Regions from separate parts of the Rothia mucilaginosa genome, predicted to be linked through region 1. Evidence: riboswitches for the same ligand, from Rfam matches in the RefSeq annotation. Region 1 holds a riboswitch; each other region holds the start of a gene.
What was found. Region 1 has a riboswitch for S-adenosylmethionine ahead of RM6536_RS03405 (methylenetetrahydrofolate reductase). Riboswitches for the same ligand answer to the same signal wherever they lie in the genome.
Positions count from the first base shown of each region.

Region 2: linked by a shared signal. The riboswitch ahead of RM6536_RS01665 (bifunctional o-acetylhomoserine/o-acetylserine sulfhydrylase) and the one ahead of RM6536_RS03405 (methylenetetrahydrofolate reductase) in region 1 are both predicted to bind S-adenosylmethionine.
Region 3: linked by a shared signal. The riboswitch ahead of RM6536_RS02315 (hypothetical protein) and the one ahead of RM6536_RS03405 (methylenetetrahydrofolate reductase) in region 1 are both predicted to bind S-adenosylmethionine.

Region 1 is NZ_AP014938.1:893,313-899,310, forward strand. It holds gene RM6536_RS03400 (ABC transporter ATP-binding protein) at 1-419, opposite strand, end outside; SAM riboswitch class I at 845-960, shown strand; gene RM6536_RS03405 (methylenetetrahydrofolate reductase) at 1,078-1,983, shown strand; gene metE (5-methyltetrahydropteroyltriglutamate--homocysteine S-methyltransferase) at 2,146-4,473, shown strand; gene RM6536_RS03415 (MFS transporter) at 4,990-5,998, shown strand, end outside.
Region 2 is NZ_AP014938.1:438,588-444,585, forward strand. It holds gene RM6536_RS01645 (alpha/beta hydrolase) at 1-162, opposite strand, end outside; partial or broken gene RM6536_RS09130 (MerR family transcriptional regulator) at 257-538, shown strand; gene RM6536_RS09135 (TipAS antibiotic-recognition domain-containing protein) at 611-1,072, shown strand; gene RM6536_RS01655 (MerR family transcriptional regulator) at 1,229-1,579, opposite strand; gene metX (homoserine O-acetyltransferase MetX) at 1,949-3,292, opposite strand; gene RM6536_RS01665 (bifunctional o-acetylhomoserine/o-acetylserine sulfhydrylase) at 3,499-4,845, opposite strand; SAM riboswitch class IV at 4,950-5,062, opposite strand; gene RM6536_RS01670 (ABC transporter ATP-binding protein) at 5,374-5,998, shown strand, end outside.
Region 3 is NZ_AP014938.1:609,539-615,536, reverse strand. It holds gene RM6536_RS02325 (DEAD/DEAH box helicase) at 1-3,692, opposite strand, end outside; gene RM6536_RS02320 (hypothetical protein) at 3,672-3,902, shown strand; SAM riboswitch class IV at 3,959-4,093, shown strand; gene RM6536_RS02315 (hypothetical protein) at 4,129-4,356, shown strand; gene RM6536_RS02310 (plasmid stabilization protein) at 4,367-4,801, shown strand; gene RM6536_RS02305 (DUF6350 family protein) at 4,931-5,998, shown strand, end outside.

The sequences.
Region 1 (5,998 bases):
GCCACAATGCTGACGTTTGCAATATTAAAACAGAGGAGGAAAACCATCGCAAAGGAACTCACCAGTGTCATAACTGACATGGTGTGAACCTGCAATTCCTGTTTCGATATTGCCTCTCTTGCAGCACGTATATCTTCCTGCGATTTTGTGCTACCTATATCAGACAACGGAAATGTAGATAACCTGGTATTTAACATGCAGTGAACCCGATAGTTCACCTTTGATTTGAGGATAAGCATGTTACTTATTACCCAGCGTTGAGCAATGATATTAATTCCGACGACAAGAGCAAGAGCAATAATATAAATCCATGCTGCGCCACCATTTGAACCGCTCAAGGCTGATACTGTATTACCGATCAGCAGGGACTGGCTCAAGGGAATGCAGGCGATGATGGCTAGCGATAGGGCAGTGCTCACTAGGGTCGCGGGACAGGTTTTCCAGGCTAGGCGGAAGGACCAGAGTATAGAGGAAAATAGATTTTTCATTCTCACCACGCTCACAAAGTCGTATTGAACTCATCTTTGAGCCCTGAAACTCCTCGATGAGCGGACATCGAAACACTACCGGTGCCTCATTAGTTATTAGTTACCCTACCTCTCACTGAAAGATAAAACACACATATTCGCGCGTGTCCAAGAATATTAAGCAGACATATCTGTGATAGTGCCGGACACCCAAGAGCCAGCCGACACCTCTACCCGCAATACCCCCAGCCCTTCCCTTTGTCACAGTCGGTCATATTAAGTTCATATTTCGCCTCAATGTCATGTCCAGAAATATTAGGACATCAACCGCCGCGCATCTTGCACACCCTCGGAGGCGGTGGGTAGAGTGAAGGCGTTATCTATCAAGAGCGACCGAGAGATCTGGCTCGTAGACGTCGCAGCAACCTCGCCAGTATCCCCACCGTCACGGTGCAGGGTACGGACAAGGTGCTCCCGCCAGGACCGATAGAGAAGAATACCCTTCGGCACCCCACGATGAGCCGTACCAGCAAACCGGTACAGCGCATCCCGCAGAAGAATTCGCGCACCCTGCCGGTGCGTATCTATCGGGTGAACACGAAGGATGGTTATGACGACAGTTCACCCGGCTCTTTCTTTTGAGCTGTTCCCTCCGCGCTCACACGCGAGCTGCGAGTCGCTACTGCGCACCATTGCGGAGCTTGAGGGCACCAACCCCGACTACGTGTCGGTCACCTACTCCGGTGATGCGCAGCGCCGCCAGAAGACCCTGGCGTTGCTCGACCACCTGGTACACGAAACCTCCCTCACCCCGCTGGCTCACCTGATTTGTGCAGGCCATTCGGTGCACGAACTGGAGCGTGCAGTCCGCCTGATTCTGGGCCTGGGCGTGCGCGGCTTCCTGGCTCTTCGCGGTGATATTCAGGAGGGTCAGGTTTCTGAGCTTCCTTTCGCCCGCTACCTGGTGGAACTCATTCGCCGCGTTGAGCGTGAAGATTTCGCCCACCTGGCAGCTGGCAAGGTGTCTATTGGTGTGGCGGCGTACCCGCAGAAGCACCCCGAGTCCGCATCCCTGCTGCAGGATATTGAGATTCTGCTGTCCAAGCAGCGTGCCGGCGCGGATTTCGCGATCACTCAGGTGTTCTTTGAGGATGAGCGATACAGCGCCCTGGTCGATTCGGCACGCCTGGCGGGCGTGGATATTCCGATTATTCCGGGTATCATGCCGGTGACCTCGCTGAAGCGCCTGCGGAACCTCTGCCAGATGGCGGGCATGGAAGTCCCGACGGACCTCGCCTACGCCCTAGAGACCGCAACCAGTGATGCTGAGCTGCACCGCATCGGTGTTGAGTACGCGTTGAACCAGTGCCGCACCGTGATGGATGCGGGCGCACCGGGTCTGCACTTCTTCACTTTCAACGAGCATGCCGCGGTGCTGGATGTTCTGGATCAGCTGGACCTGCCGCGGTACAGCAACCGTTTCTCTCAGCCGCTGCACGAGCTGGAATTCGCCTAAACCGCGACCCACTCCACCCGATAACGCTCCTTGTCGGATGCGTTTCCACAATCTCCCCCACAAATATTCCGGGAGTTACGACCCCCGTTTCACCGCCCACCGCTGGGTGGCGAAACACCGGAACTGACTCCCACATCTATCCCCAGTAAAGGAAAAATTACTATGTCGAACACCGCATTCCCCGCCGCAACTATTGTTGGTTACCCCCGCGTGGGCCGCTTCCGTGAGCTGAAGAAGGCTCAGGAGGCTTTCTGGAAGGGCAAGGCCACCCTGCAGGAGCTGCAGGATACCGCCGCTGACGTGCAGCGCACCTACTTTGAGCGCGTGACCGCCGCGGGCCTGAAGGCTGATAACTACTCGATTCCGGCGACCTTCTCCTACTACGACCAGGTGCTCGACGTTGTTCGCCTGTTCACCCTGGTTCCCGAGCGTCTGGCTGAGGCTAAGGATGCACGCGGCCTGCTGGATCTGCCCGGCTACTTCGCCCTGGCGCGCGGTACCGAGACCCTGCCTCCGCTGGAGATGACTAAGTGGTTCGACACCAACTACCACTACCTGGTGCCTGAGATTGGTGCCGGTACCGAGATTAAGCTGAACCTTGAGGCTATTGACGAGCAGCTTGAGGTCGCAAAGCAGGCTGGTGTGAAGGTTCGTCCGCAGATTGTTGGCCCGCTGACCCTGCTGCTGGGCGCTAAGGCCGAGCAGGGTTCCGCCGAGGACTTCGCACCCATCGACCGTCTGGATGAGTTCGTTGCAGCGTACACTCAGGTGCTGGAGCAGCTGGCTGAGCGCGGTGTTGAGTGGGTTCAGCTGGATGAGCCGGGCCTGACCGTGGACCGTGCGGACAATGCGAAGGTTGCGCAGCTGGCTGAGCGCACCTACCGTGCCCTGGCCGCCGCCGAGAAGCGCCCGCAGATTCTGGTGACCAGCCCCTACGGTTCCCTGCGTGAGAACCTGCCGGCACTGCTGGGTACCGGTGTTGAGGCGCTGCATCTTGACCTGGTGCACGGCGTGTACTCGAAGGCTGAGCTTGAGTCCGTTTCTGCCGCCGGCGTGCACCTGGTTGCCGGTGTTGTGAACGGCCGCAACGTGTGGCGTGCCGACGTTCGCGCCGCCCTGAAGACCCTGGAGGCCCTGCCGGGCGCATCCGAGGGTGCCGTGTCTGTGGCTTCTTCGACCTCCCTGCAGCACGTGCCGCACGACCTGGCTCTGGAAGACCCCGCCGAGGTTCCCGTGGACGGCCTGGCCTTCGCCGACCAGAAGGTCGCTGAGATTGCTCTGCTGGCTCGCGGCCTGGCTGAGGGTGAGGCTGCTGTCGAGCCCGAGCTGAAGGCTGCTGATGAGGCGCTGGCTCGCTTCGCCGCTGACCCGCGCAAGCACAACGACGAGATTCGTGCCCGCGCCGCAGCTGTGACTCCCGAGGACTTTAACCGCCCGACCATTGACGTTCGCCGCGCGGCTCAGGCTGACCTGAACCTGCCGAAGCTGCCGACCACCACCATTGGTTCTTTCCCGCAGACCGCTGAGATTCGCCGCCGCCGTGCGGAGGCTCGTGCGGGCAAGATTTCCGCTGAGGAGCTGAACGGCTTCCTGCGTGACGAGATTGCTTCGGTTATCGCACTGCAGGAGGAGCTGGGCCTGGACGTGCTGGTTCACGGTGAGGCCGAGCGTAACGACATGGTTCAGTACTTCGCTGAGAACTTCGACGGCTTCGCAACCACCCGCCACGGCTGGGTTCAGTCCTACGGTTCGCGTTGCACCCGCCCCTCGATCCTGTTCGGTGACGTGAAGCGTCACGGTGAGGGCCTGCGCGGTGAGGCGTTCACCGTTCCGTGGAGCTCCCACGCACAGTCGCTGAGCGACAAGCCGGTCAAGGGCATGCTCACCGGCCCGGTGACGATTCTGGCGTGGTCCTTCGTGCGTGACGACCAGCCGCGCCGCGAGACTGCTAACCAGGTGGCTCTGGCTCTTGCCGACGAGATTGCCGACCTGGAGCAGGCGGGCATCCGCATCATTCAGGTGGACGAGCCGGCTCTGCGTGAGCTGCTGCCCCTGCGCCGCGATGAGCAGCCGCAGTACCTGGACTGGTCGGTGAACTCCTTCCGCCTGGCAACCAGCGCGGTGAAGGATTCCACTCAGATTCACACCCACCTGTGCTACTCGGAGTTCAACGAGATTATCGACTCGATTAACGCTCTGAACGCTGATGTGACCAGCATTGAGGCGGCTCGTTCGCACATGGAGCTGCTGGCTGATATTCCGGAGAGCTTCGTTTCCGGTCTGGGCCCGGGCGTGTGGGACATCCACTCCCCGCGTGTTCCTTCGCAGGATGAGATTGAGTCCCTGCTGAAGGCTGCGATTGGTTACGGCACCATCGCTGACCTGTGGGTGAACCCTGACTGTGGTCTGAAGACTCGTGATTACGAGGAGACCAAGCAGTCTCTGCGTCACCTGGTGGACGCCACCAAGGCGATTCGCGCATCCCTCTAGGAGGCGCCTATTGGTTCCGCTGCCTGCCGTGGGTTGACCGGATGATGGTTTGCTCGCGGTAACCTGCGGCAGGTGGCGGCTGTTCGGCTTCGTGCCGGTATGCGTACCGACTGTATGCCGAGCTTTTGGGGATAGATAACAGGCCCGCCCGTACGGTTTTTCTTCTGCACCGTACGGGCGGGTTTTCTGTGCTGTTTTAGGGTGCCGATTTAGTGGCGTCCAAGTGGTTCTCTTTTTGAACTTAGGGTATAAATTACTCTAAATTTAAGTGTGGTCTGACCAAAACACATACTTACTCAACAAGAAAAGTATTTATATTCACCGCAGCACTTGTGGCACTGTTGCCCAGGAGACAGATATACATCACACAGATTTAGCACTTCCCCGTAATTCCAGGGCAAAAACAGTATTAATAGAATAATCACTCTGAATATCCGTTCACCCTAGTGAATATTCTACTGGAAACATTTCCAGCAGATTAGCATTTTTATAAGCCGCCGTTTTTAGAATTCCAGCATGACTACTACCACTTCATCAAAGAAGAAGAAGGGTTCTGCACCCCGCTGGCTCGCCATTCCGGCACCCAAGCCTCAACTGAGTGAGGCTGAAGTTAATGCAAAGTACCCGCGCATGCGTCTGCAGGTCTTCATGGGTATCTTCATCGGTTACGCGACCTTCTACCTGATTCGTAACAACGTCCCGCTGGTCACCCCGATTCTGACCAAGGAACTTGGCTTCAGCAACGCAGCAATTGGTGCACTGTCCACGGCACTGCTGCTCGCTTACGGCTTCAGCAAGTTCTTCACCGCAATGATTTCTGACCGCTCGAACGCGCGTTTGTTCCTGCCCATCGGTCTGGTGCTCTCGGGTGTTGCAAACATCCTGCTGGCGCTGACCGGCTACATGGGTGAAGGCGCGGGTGCGGCAGGCTACGGTGCCGCTATCGCCTCCATCATGGCGACCATCATGGTCTTCAACGGTGTCTTCCAGGGTATGGGTTGGCCGCCCTCGGGCCGTGTGCTCGTGAACTGGTTCTCCACCAGCGAGCGCGGCGCGAAGGTTTCCTGGTGGAACACCGCCCACAACGTTGGTGGTGCACTGTCCGGTCTGCTGGTTGCGTGGGGCTTCTCCATGTTCGGCAAGACCTGGGAAGTTGCCTTCTGGTTCCCGGCTGTTATCAGCTTCGTTCTGGCGTTCGTGGCGTGGCTGCTGATTCGTGACAACCCCGAGGCTGAGGGTCTGCCCACCGTTGACGTGTACCGCAACGACCCGCACAAGGTTGAGTCCACCGCTGAGGATCGTGCGGAGTCCACTTGGACCACCATCCGTAAGCACGTGCTGACCAACTCGACCATGGTCTACCTGGCTCTAGCAAACGTGTTCGTGTACACCCTGCGTTACGGCGTGCTGGTGTGGGCGCCGAAGTACCTGCACGATGTGCGCCACGCTTCCCTTGAGGGTGGTATTGCGGGCTTCTCGATTCTGGAGCTTGCCGGTATTGGTGGCACCGTCCTGTGCGGTTACG
Region 2 (5,998 bases), 450 kb from region 1:
ACGCATGGAGGCGTAGGTGAAGCCCTCCTGCGGAAGGTGCGCCGCCAGAGACAGCAGATCGTGTTCCTGGGAGCCGTAGCCGTGCAGCATGAGCACCAGGTGGGTGCCTGCGCGTTCGTTCTCGGGGCGGGTGTATTCGACGACGTATTTGTTTTCGCTCATGCACCCATCTTAGCGAGGACTCCTCCACAAACCTGCACCGCAGGTTCCGCCGCTAGCTTGACCCTCACCTAACGTGAGGTTTTAGAGTGAAACCATGGACGCGAACATAACACCGCCTGACGGGCAACACGAATACACCGTAGGAGAAGCGGCATCATTGCACGGGCTAACAGTGCGCACGCTTCACCATTGGGAGCAGCGGGGCTTACTCAACCCGGCACATGATGAGTTCAACGGGTACCGGTACTACACCGATACAGACCTTGAACGAATCACCGTCATCATGGGATACCGCGCCACCGGCATGAGCCTTGATGCCATTCACAAAATACTGCAGGACGAAGCGAACAGCACCGAGCATCTGCTCGCTCAGCGGGATATGCTTCAACGCAAAATCGCCGCGTACGGGCGCATGCTTGAAACCATCGAACACCTTTTGGAGGACACCATGGCACCTAAGAATGAGCAGCTCAGCGCTGCCGAAAAAGCAGAGATTATGGGTGAAGGGTTCAGCCTCGCCCACCAGCAGGAAGCGCAGGAGCGTTACGTGAAAACTGACGACTGGGCTGAATACCAGCGCCGCACTGCCTCAATGGACCGTGCCGACTGGCAGAACGGCAAACAGCAGATTGACGAGGTAGAACAGGCCCTCGTCGAGGCATTCAACCGCGGCGTGCAGCCGGGCAGTGAGGAGGCGAACGCGCTCGCCGAGCGGCACCGCGCCTCCCTGTTCTTCTTTGAGGTCACCCCCGCTAAGCACGCTATTCTAGCCCGCGGTTACGTTGAGGATGCCCGCTTCAAAGCGTACTACGAGAAGCTCGCGACCGGGCTCGCGGAGTGGTTGCGAGATGTCATCTACGAGAATGCTCGTGCACACGGTGTTGACCCGCAGGAAGCTAACTGGGGGTAAGCTACCCGAGGTTAAACCTTCGGGCTGAAAATACCCAGTAGCTAGGGGTGAGTAGCTGAGTGTGAAAGCTGAGCACGAAAAAACGCCCGGTATTCCCCGTGATAAGGGGAATACCGGGCGTTACATGCTGTATCTGCATGAAAACTAGATGGCTACCTAGCGGGTGCCGTCGAGGTGACGGCGGTGCTCCTGAATACGGCGATCCAGGTGCTCAAGGTTCTGTTGCAACCCCGCAATCTCATTCTCAATCTTTCGGCGGGCTCGCTCCATCACGTCGATGGAGAGAGCATGATCATCCGGATTGTCCAAGATTGTACGAATGTCGGCAAGACTCATGCCGGCCTGACGGCAGGTAGCAATAAACCGTGCAGCGGAGATAGACTCCGCATCAAAAATACGGGTTCCGTGAGCATCGCGGGGCACAGCAATGAGCCCCTCTTTTTCGTAATACCGCAGGGCGTGGGTGCTCACCCCCAACTGCTCCGCTACCTCTTGAATACTTACCACAACTTCAATGCTATGGGGTTAGAGCAGGTCTAAAGCAAACCGAGAACCATTACCTTCCAGTGCAACAGGAGGGTACTTCCGCGGTATCTCGCGGCGGTTTCAAAAGCATCTAAAAACCCGGAAAATATTCCCCGGCTTGGAACAATACCCGTCAGGCGGGTGCAATAGAATGCCGGGCGTTCGCATCATATGAATGCCCGGCATTCTATTGCATAACCCTGAGGGTGAAGGTTAATTCTCGGTGGACGGAAGAACCTGTGAAGACACTATCTGCCCGCCCGAAAATTACCGGCACTTAGGTGGCGTAAACAGCATCCAGAGGGCACAATCAACGCCCCGTGGATGAACATCCCGTGGATGCTCGCGATTCTAGCGGGCCGCCGTAGCGTACAGGCGAGTCATCGAGTCCAGCGCCTCACGCTCACGCTGCGCCTCACTCGGGGCTGCGGATTCATCTTCAACGCCGAGGGCACGCGCCAGAATCTTCTCCACCTGCTTCGCCTCAATCAAGAAGCCATCATGGCCGTGATTCGACTCGATAATGTCCACGGGCACCGGGGTGGGCAGCGCCTCCGCCAGGCGGTGCGACTCATGCGGGAAGAACAGACGGTCCGTGTTCACCGCCGCAATCGTCCACTCGCAATCGGTGTGCGCCAGCGCCTGCGCCAGGGTACCGCGGCCACGTGCCACGTCGTGCGAAATCAGTGCCTCGTTCACGGCAAGGTAGCTGTTCGCGTCAAAACGCTCAACCAGCTTGGCGCCGTGGTGGTCCAGGTAGCTTTCGATGGCGTAGCGGCCACGCGGCTCACCCAGCGAGCCGCCCACGGTGCTTTCGCCACGGTTCTCTTCGCGGCCGAAGCGGTGCTCCAGCTCGGCGGGGCTGCGGTAGGTGGTGTGCGCGATACGGCGCGCCAGGGCAAGACCGTTTACCGGCGCGGGACCGGAATAGTAGTCGCCGCCGGCGAAGTTCGCATCCGAACGAATCGCAATGTTCTGGGTGTGAGCCCACGAAATCTGCTCCGCAGTAGCCGAAGGACCGGAGGCAATCACCGCACATCCGCGCACCAGCTCAGGGTTAGTTGCCGCCCACTCCAGGGCGCGAGCGCCACCGAGGGAACCACCAATCACGTAGCGGAAGCTGGTCACCCCCAGGGCACGCGCCAGGCGCGCCTCAGCGCGCACAGAGTCGCGGATGCTCACCTGCGGGAAGCGGGAGCCCCAGTGTTCACCGGCGCCCGGGTAGCCTTCGGGAATGATGCTTGCCGGTCCGGTGGAGCCGTAGCAGCCGCCCAGAATATTGGGTGCAATCACGAAGTAGCGGTTGGTGTCCACGACCGAGCCGGGGCCCACGATGCCTTCCCACCAGCCGTCGGATTCGATAGCGCGAATCAGCGGGGCGGGCATATCGGGGGTGGGTACGCCGCGGGAAACATGCGTGTCACCGGTGAGCGCGTGCAGGATCAGGATGGCGTTATCGCCAGCCTCGTTGAGGGTGCCCCAGGTTTCGTAGCCGATGATGACCTGCGGCAGGGTCACGCCGGATTCGAGCTCCAGGTCGCCGATGTTCAGCTGACGCAGGTAGCCTTGCGCTTCCGGATGTTCGCGCTGAGTGCCCGCCACGGGGATGGGCGCGGTGACAGGCTGGTTGATAGTGCCGGGCTGGGCGGTACCAGACTGGCTAGTGCCGGACTGGCTAGTGCTCTGGGTGGTCATGGGGGGGTTCCCTTCACTGGGTTGGCCGGCGAGGTGGTGCCGGGTGTGAGCGGGGTAGGTGTGAGCGGGGTACTCGTCTGCAGGTAGAAGGAGCAACGGGTTGGGCGGCTCCGCGCCGCGCAGTGACAAAATGCTCCATAACGGGGAATCCGCAGGTGGACCGAGAAGCCGTAGCTTACCGGTCCACCTGCGGGTTGCATCACCGTTTAGGAGAGGGTGTCGAAGCCCAGCTGCAGGTCGGCGAGAATATCGTCAATGTTCTCAATACCGACTGCCAGGCGGACGAAGTTCGGGTACACACCAATCTTCTCCAGCTCCTCAGTGGAAAGCTGAGCGTGGGTGGTGGAGGCGGGGTGAATCACGAGCGAGCGCACATCACCGATGTTCGCCACGTTGGAGTGCAGCTTCAGTGCGTCCACGAAGTTGCGGGTCTGCCCCAGGGTTGCATCCTTGAGGGTGAAGCCGAGCACCGCACCGGGGCCCTTGGGCAGGTACTTCTGTGCGCGCTCGTACCAGGGGGAGGATTCCACGCCAGCCCAGATGACCTTCTCGACCTGCGGGTTTGCTTCGAGCCAGTGGGCAACCTTGGTGGCGTTCTCAATGTGGCGTTCGATGCGCAGGGAGAGGGTTTCCAGACCGATGCCGATGTTGAAGGCGTTGGTCGGGGAGATAGCGGCGCCGGTGTCACGCAGCAGGGAGACGCGCGCCTTCAGGATGTAGGAGAGGTTCGCGCCGAATGCGGAGTCCTTGCCCAGGTCGCGTGCGTAGACCAGGCCGTGGTAGCCGGGGGCGGGCTGGTTGAACTTGGGGAACTTCTCGGGGTCTGCACCGTAGTCGAAGTTACCGGAGTCAACAATCACGCCGCCGATGGAGGTGCCGTGGCCACCCAGGTACTTGGTGGCGGAGTGGACGACCACATCCGCGCCGTGTTCAATGGGGCGCAGCAGGTAGGGGGTGGGTACGGTGTTGTCCACAATCAGGGGTACACCGTTTTCGTGCGCGATTGCTGCGATGGGCTCAATGTCGAGCACGTCGTTGCGGGGGTTGGGCACGGACTCGCCGTAGAACAGCTTGGTGTTGGGGCGAACCGCGGCGCGCCACTCGTCCAGGTTATCGGGGTCCTCAACGAAGGTGGTTTCGATGCCGAGGTCGGCGAGGGTGTACTTGAGCAGGTTGTAGGTGCCGCCGTACACGGAGGGGGAGGCAACAATGTGGTCGCCTGCACCGGCAATGTTCAGGATTGCGTAGGTGATGGCCGCCTGGCCGGATGCCAGCAGCAGCGCGCCTACGCCGCCTTCGAGGGAGGCGATGCGGTTTTCGATGACTTCCTGAGTGGGGTTGGTCATGCGGGTGTAGATGGGGCCCAGCTCGGCGAGGGCGAAGCGGTTCGCTGCCTGCTCGGCGCTGTCAAAGACGAAGGAAGTGGTCTGGTAGATGGGTAGTGCCCGAGCTCCCGTTGCGGCATCCGGTGCCTGTCCCGCGTGAATCTGGCGGGTTTCGAACTTCCAACCGGCGGGGTTGGCGGGAGTCGGGACGGTAGTGTTGTTGCTCATGCGTGGCTCCTAATGGGGATTCTTAGGGGGCCGCATGCCGAGCGGTACAGGAATCGTCGTCGAATAATCCTGTCACGATTGATGTACCGGATTCGGTCACATCGGTCCCGCGCTTGCGTCACGCTTTTGCGTGTCGCCTGGTCTTCACCCAGGGCACCCCACCGCGGAGGAGGGTTGCCGGCCAGCTAGCTGGGGCTTATCGCTGGCGCTCTTGACCTGTATTCAGGGTGTCATAGGGCGCGGGGCGGGGTCAAGGATTTTGTGGGTGCGCGGCACTTTAAGACATTTCATTGCAAAGATGACGTTTTTTAACGTCTGTAACAAAACGTTAGTAACGAAGCCGGGGCAGTCGGGGTGCGAAGGTACCCACCCAAAACCGCCCGTATAGTAACCCTCATCACTTTTAATCGTGCTTTTCGGTACACTGGGACTACGCATACACTCGTGCGGGGCTTCACACACGTCGCCTACCCCTCGCCTACCCTTCCGGCGCAGAAGCCGGAAAACCGACCTCAAAGGTTGTCCATCATGTCTCTCGTTCTCGATGCGGCGCAGCTTAGCCGCATCTTTGGCACGGGCGAACGCGCCTTCACCGCCGTCGACCGCGTGTCCCTTCGCATCAGCTCCGGCGAGATCCACGCCCTTCTCGGTCCCAATGGTGCGGGTAAAACGACGACCGTGCAGATGTGCTCGACTCTACTCTCCCCCACCGGCGGTAGCCTCACCGTGAACGGTATTGACGCTATCGCCCACCCGCAGCGGGCGCGCCGTCACGTGGGTCTCGCTTTGGGCGGGGATAACGGCTTCTACCCGCGCGCCAGCGCACGCGATAATCTACTGTTCTTCGCAGATATTGCGGGGGTCTGCGGGCGGGCTCGACGGTACGAGGTGGAGCATGCTCTAGCCCGCGTGGAACTCACCGACGCCGCCACGCGGCCCGTTCAGGAGTTCTCCCGCGGCATGAAGCAGCGCCTACACATTGCCCGCGCTACGCTCGGCTCCCCCGCTCTGCTCCTGCTGGATGAGCCAACGAACGGGCTCGACCCCGATATCGCTATGACCGTGCGTGCCCTGATCCGTTCCCTCGCAGAAGACGGTGCCGCCATTCTGCTGACGAGCCACCTGCTGGGCGAAATTGAGGATCTGGCGCACA
Region 3 (5,998 bases), 280 kb from region 1:
TCGGGTAGCTGCTGAACCAGGTAGTCGCGCTTGACCGACGACACCCCGGCGTAGGCCTCCGGGTCAATCAGCGCGGCATCAAGCGCCAGACGGCGCAGCAGGGTCAGCGACTGGAAGATCGTGAACCTGTTCTTGTCCATATCCTCCAGTAGACCCAGCACCTTCTGACGTTCACGCTGCAGATGCGTGTCATAGATGCGCCGGTGACCGGGAGCCAGCGGCAGGTTCACGCGCGTATCGTTCTTCGCCGGAAGCTCCGCCGCCACCAGCTCCTTGGTGCGGCGCAACATGAGCGGGCGGATGCGCCGGCGCAGACGAGCAGCCGTCGCCGCGGCGTGCGCAGGGTCCTCACCGGACTCCGCCGGGCGAGCGTACAGGTCACGGAACGCACGGGCGGAGGGGAACAGGCCGTCCGCCACAATCGCCAGCAACGCCCACAGCTCCATGAGGTTGTTCTCAATGGGCGTGCCGGTCATCGCGATCTTGGTGCGGGCGGGCATCGCGCGGGCAATGGACCAGGCGCGGGTGCCGGTGTTTTTGACGAATTGTGCCTCATCCAGCAGGAGCGCACCCCAGCCTTCGGGGGCGGAGAGTTCACCCGTGGATTCGTCAACGGTGCGGCCCAGCGTGCGGGCGTAGCCGGTGTACGCGTCCTCGTCCATGCGCAGCAGCGTGTAGCTGGTCAGCACCAGGTGCGCCCCTGCGATGCGCTCAGCCAGCGGGGTCTTACCGGCGGTGGTTTCGGTAATGGTCACGACCTTTGCCTCGGGCAGGAAACGTGCCGCCTCCGCCGTCCAGTTGGCGATGACGGAGGTCGGCGCAACCACGAGGAAGGGCGCGAACGGCTCGACGCTCTCACCGCACTCGGCAGCATGTTCGGATGCGGCACGCTCGGAGGCAGCACGCTCGGAGGCGGCACGATGCTCCTCGATCGCGTGGGCGAGCAGGGCGAGAGCCTGCACGGTCTTACCCAGACCCATATCGTCGGCGAGAATACCGCCCAGACGCTGCTCGTACAGGAACGACAGCCACTGGAAACCCTCCACCTGGTAGGGGCGCAGGGTCGCCTGCAGGCCGGCGGGTACCGGGCGCTGAGTGATCACCCGACGGGAAGCCTTCTGGGGTGCGGGGGAGCCCTGAGCACCCTTGTCAGAAGCCTTTTCAGAGCCCTTTTCGGCGCTCTCTTCGGCATCCTCCAGGCCCTCGACCAGCTCCAGCAGCGAACGTACCTGAGCGTCCCACCGCGCGGTCGTATGCACACTCGCCGCCAGCGACTCCAGCTCAGAGAACAGCCCCGCCTGGTGACGGTTAATGCGTAGCTCGCCGCCCGCATCGTCGAGTTCGCGAGCCTCCGCGATGAGGGTGCGCAGGGTCTTAAACTCGGGACGACGCAGTGAGAAGTAGGTGCCGTTACCGAGCAGAATACGGTCCGCCCCGCGATCTAGCGCCTCAAAAATTTGGGCGAATGGCACGGTCCAGTTGTTGACCTTCACAGCAATGCCCAGGCCGAACCAGTCGCGAGAATTGCCCTCGCTCACGGTGATTTCAATGAGCGCGTCGGTTGCCTCCACGAACTGCGGCGGAGTGCCGTTAAAACGCACCTGAACAGCGGAAACACGGCGAAGCTTCGGCAGAATCGCGCTGAGCAACTCGCGGGTCTCCCAGCCTTCGATGCGGCGCTCCTCCAGCCCGGAAAGCGCCGGGTGAGCGGCAAGAATAGCGCGCACCGAACGCAGTACGCGCGCCTCAAAACGCTCATCGCGAACCTCACCGCCCTCTTCACCGGGGTAGCCGAAAACGGGCAGGGAGTACACATCGGAGCCGGTCGTAGGATTCTGTGCGTTTGCCTCCTCTGCGCTCGCCTCGTCGGTGCCGTCCTCCGCGAAGGGGTTCAGCGGGTACTCCCAATGCCAGCTCAGCTGCGCGTCGTGGCGTACCTGCTCGTCAAAGCTGATTTCAAGCACCAGGTGCGGCGGCTTCACGCGCGGCAGCGCCAGCGCCGGATCGGGGGTCAGCGAGGGAATGGAGCGGCTGAGCGCGGGCAGGTATTCCTTCTGGAATGTGGCGCGTTCGGCGGCGGGAATGTGCACGGTTCCTGCGCTAATGAGCGATTCGGAGGCGGCATCGAGCGGCTCGACCAGGGGGATGAGCGCCAGCTCCACGCCCTCGGGCAGTTCGGGCACGGCGGGGGAGTAGCGCACCCGTTCACCCTGTGCCGGGTTGATGGTCGGGGCAGGGGGCTCAGCAGACGCTTCCCGCGCGGCCTTGTGCACGAAGGACTCGCGCCCCACTTCATCCAGTGCGCCGGGGCGCGCGGTCTTCCAGTGCACCGCCTTTGCCGCCTGCTCGTACTCCTGCTGCACCAGCCCGCCCAGGGCGAAGAATCCGGTGCGCGGGGTGCCGATGGGGTGGCAGTGCGCGGCGGGCAGCCAGAGCTGACGCAATAGTTCACCTTCGTGTCCTTCCCAGCTGAGCGCGGCTTGAAGCTGCAGGCCGGTGCTTTCTCCGGGTGTATCTTCTGCGGCGGCGGCGTGCAGGCGCACCTGTGCGGGGCTCAGCACGGCGTAGTTCACCTCGCGACCGTTGACGAGCAGGGGCAGGCCAATATCCTCCGCGCGGGCGAGCACGTCCCAGAGCAGAGTGGAGGCAGATGCGCTGATCGAAATCCAGTCGCGGTGCGAGGAATACATGTTCTGCCAGGGGCGGGCAATCGAGTAGAGTTCGGCGAAGAATCGTTCGTGTTCGGGGTAGATTTCGTGCCGCCCGACAGGTCCGCCCACGCTGGAGGCGAAGGTTTCCCAGCTGAGTCCGCCCTTGACCCAGCGCCCGGTTTTGGACGCCATGAGCGGGCGGGCAAGCAGGTTAATGCTGGGGGTTGCGCCGGGCATATTGCGGCCGCGCGCGTAGGAACCGGAGACGCTCAGCGAGAAATCCAGGGCACCGCTCACACGCATCGAATCAATGCCCGCAAGGTCTTGACGTGCGGAAAGAACGGAGGAGAGGTCGCGCCGCCAGGCAGAAATTTTAGAGGTGGCGCCATCGAGCGCTGTGGGGTCGAGCACCGTGGGGGAGGAGCCTAGCTCGTTGAGCGCAAAGCTTCCCTGCGGGTTTTTGGGCTCGGCAGTCTCCGCATCGGGTGCGGGCAGGTTCGCCGCGGTGGTGAGCGCACCGGAGGCGCGCAGTGCCGCGAGCGGGTCGGCGGCCTTCTTCGCCTCCGCAAGATCCTCGCTCTTTGAACCCGCGGATCCCTTTGCCTCAGCTGCGCCCCTCGCCACAGCAGAGGGTAAGCCGACCGGTCCGGGGTGTTCGCTGAGTGCCTTTTTCGCTACGGAGGCGCGGTCGAGCGCGGTGAGCATGAGCGCTACGGCGTGCTTGCAATCGGTGAGCACGGGGCAGGTGCAGCGGGCGGTGAAGGTTGCGGAGCCGCTGACGGCGGGGAAGAAGCGAATGGTCACTTCGTAGGGGATGATGGTGCTTCCGTTGACGAGCCCGGTGAGGGTGCTGTTGTCTTCGTCGTAGCTGTAGCGGATGACTTCGCGGTTGCGCTGGTAGGCGACACCGCGCTGGTAGGTGCGGTGCCCGGCCTGGCGAATAATCTGCGGTACGGTGACGGGAATTTCGGGGAAGGGGTTGTTGGCGCTCACCAGCTCATTATCGCGTATCGTGCGGGTTTGCGCCTTGTCGCCGGTCATGTGCTGGCGGCTGCCGAACTGGATGCCGAGCTGGTTGCAGAGCAGGCTTCCGAGGCGACTATTGAGCGGTGGTTTGGGGTGTATTTCGTATTTGTGGTGGGGGAGTTTTTAACGCATAAAAACACCGGTATTCACATAAGATATTCCGCGCAGTATCAAAAATTCACGCCATTTAAAACGTTTCCACAAGCCAAAATGCTAATAATCTAAATCTCTTTCACAAAACGCTTTACTTAACTTGAGAAAATGCTGTAAGCTAAACCCAGCTTCAAGAGTTTCGACTGATAAGCTCCGACTATGGTCGAACGCCAACCCCATGTTCACGGGTGGCTCGGATGACGAAGCGGTTTGTATTCACCACCGGAATAACCGGTGGTAATTGGTACAGACAAGAGCAACGCGAAAGGATCGCGCCACTCACGGCGCAGGTTGTCACATGTACAACGGCTCTGCAACCGAAGCAGCAATCTCTCTGAACCCCTCCCGCTCCTACCAGGAAAGCCTGCGTGCCGCAGCTGTCCCCGCGCGAGGCGGATACACCGCAGTCAGCATTGACGATTACTCCCGCATTTCTTCTAAGCGCGACGAGTTCCTGAACTTCCTTCTTCTGCCCAACCCCGAGGGCATCCCCGCTATTGAGTACGCCGGTCTGCGCGTAGCGTAGCATTAGGGGTATGAATTTCTCCGGTATGCTCCTGGACTCCGACGTTCTTGCGGAGATCCGTAAGGCGGATCCTGACCCCGCCGTGGTCGCTTTTCTGCGCCGCCGCTCGTTCCGACACATGTACATTTCTGTGCTGAGTATTGGTGAGCTGAAGGGCCTGTACCCCTACCCGGAAACCGATCGCTGGATTACCGAACTTCTTGAGCGCTTTGGCGACCACGTTATTAATGTGGATGCGCGCGTGAGCCTCGAGTGGGCTGGCCGTCAGGCGCCGCGCGGCGTGCATGCTGTGGGTCGTGATGATGCCGGTCCGCTGCCTACCGCCGCCCTGGAGGGTCTGATGGCGGCGAGCGCGAGTGCCTATGATTTGGAGCTGATTTCTTCTAAGGCGCAGGTGTACCGCGCCTGGGGTGTTCAGGCTTCCAACCCGTGGACTGAGGATTAAAACTTTGCCGGATGCGCCTCCACGCGTGCGCGTCTGTGTGCATCCCTGTGTGAATAGTTGTGAGAACCCGCTTTCGAGTGTTAATCGGAGGCGGGTTTCGCCGTTAATTCGTGGCATGATTGAAGGACGATGAAAAGCACCTCACCTATCTCTCGTTATTCCATGCCCATGCCTCTGTGGCTTCAGGGTGTTGTTGAGCTAATTGTTACTGCCCTGTTCTCTGCTGTTGCAGTGTTTGCGGCGATGTCTGCCGTGTGGGCGACCAAGGGTTTTGGCGACATGGAGTTCTCCTCCGTGGCCGCCATGTCGGCGCACCTGTGGCTTCTGATTCACGGTGTTCCCCTGGATCTTGCGGCTGCTTTTGGTGCTTCTGCCGGCACGATGACGCTGGTGCCGCTGGGTTTGAGTATTCTGCCTCTGCTGCTCTGTTATCGTTCGGGTCGTCGCTTGGCGCGCGCCTCGTATGAGGGTGAGTTTTTGATTCCGGTGCTGTCCGGTTCGGTGACCTATGCGCTGATTAGTTCGGCGATGTACGGTTGGGCGAGCCCGCATCCGCAGCCTCTTCAGGCGTTGAATGCTGCCCTGGTGCCTTTGGGTATTGTGGTGGCTGGTCTGATGTGGGGCGGCTACCGTGAGGCGCGTTCGCTCTCGCGCATGGTGGGTGTTGATACTGCGGAGCAGATTTCGCAGATGAGTCAGTATTCGCGTTGGGCGGGTTCGTATGCCTGGGCTGTGGTGCGTGCTGCGGTGGTTGCTTTTGTGGCGCTGATTGGTCTGGGTGCGGTGCTTTTGGGTATCGGTATTTTGGCGGGCTGGTCGCAGATTGTTGCCACCTACCAGGAGCTGCATGCGGGCGCTGTGGGTGATACTGCGGTGACTCTGTTGCAGCTGGGTTTCTTGCCGAACCTGGTGATTTATGCGATTGCGTGGTCGACCGGTGCCGGTTTCTCCTTTGGTGCGGGTACCTCGGTTGGTTTGACCAGTAGCGATGTTGGTACTTTGCCGATGCTTCCGATTCTGGGTGCTGTGCCCGAGTCGATGGGCACGTTCGGTCTGGTGGGTCTGCTGGTGCCGCTGACTGCCGGGGCGATTGCTGGCTGGTGGTTCTTGCGTGAGGGCGAGGACCACCTGGATGAGTGGGTTGCTCTGAAGGTTCCGTTCCGCCCGCTGTCTGCGTTGATTTCTGCCGTGGTGCTG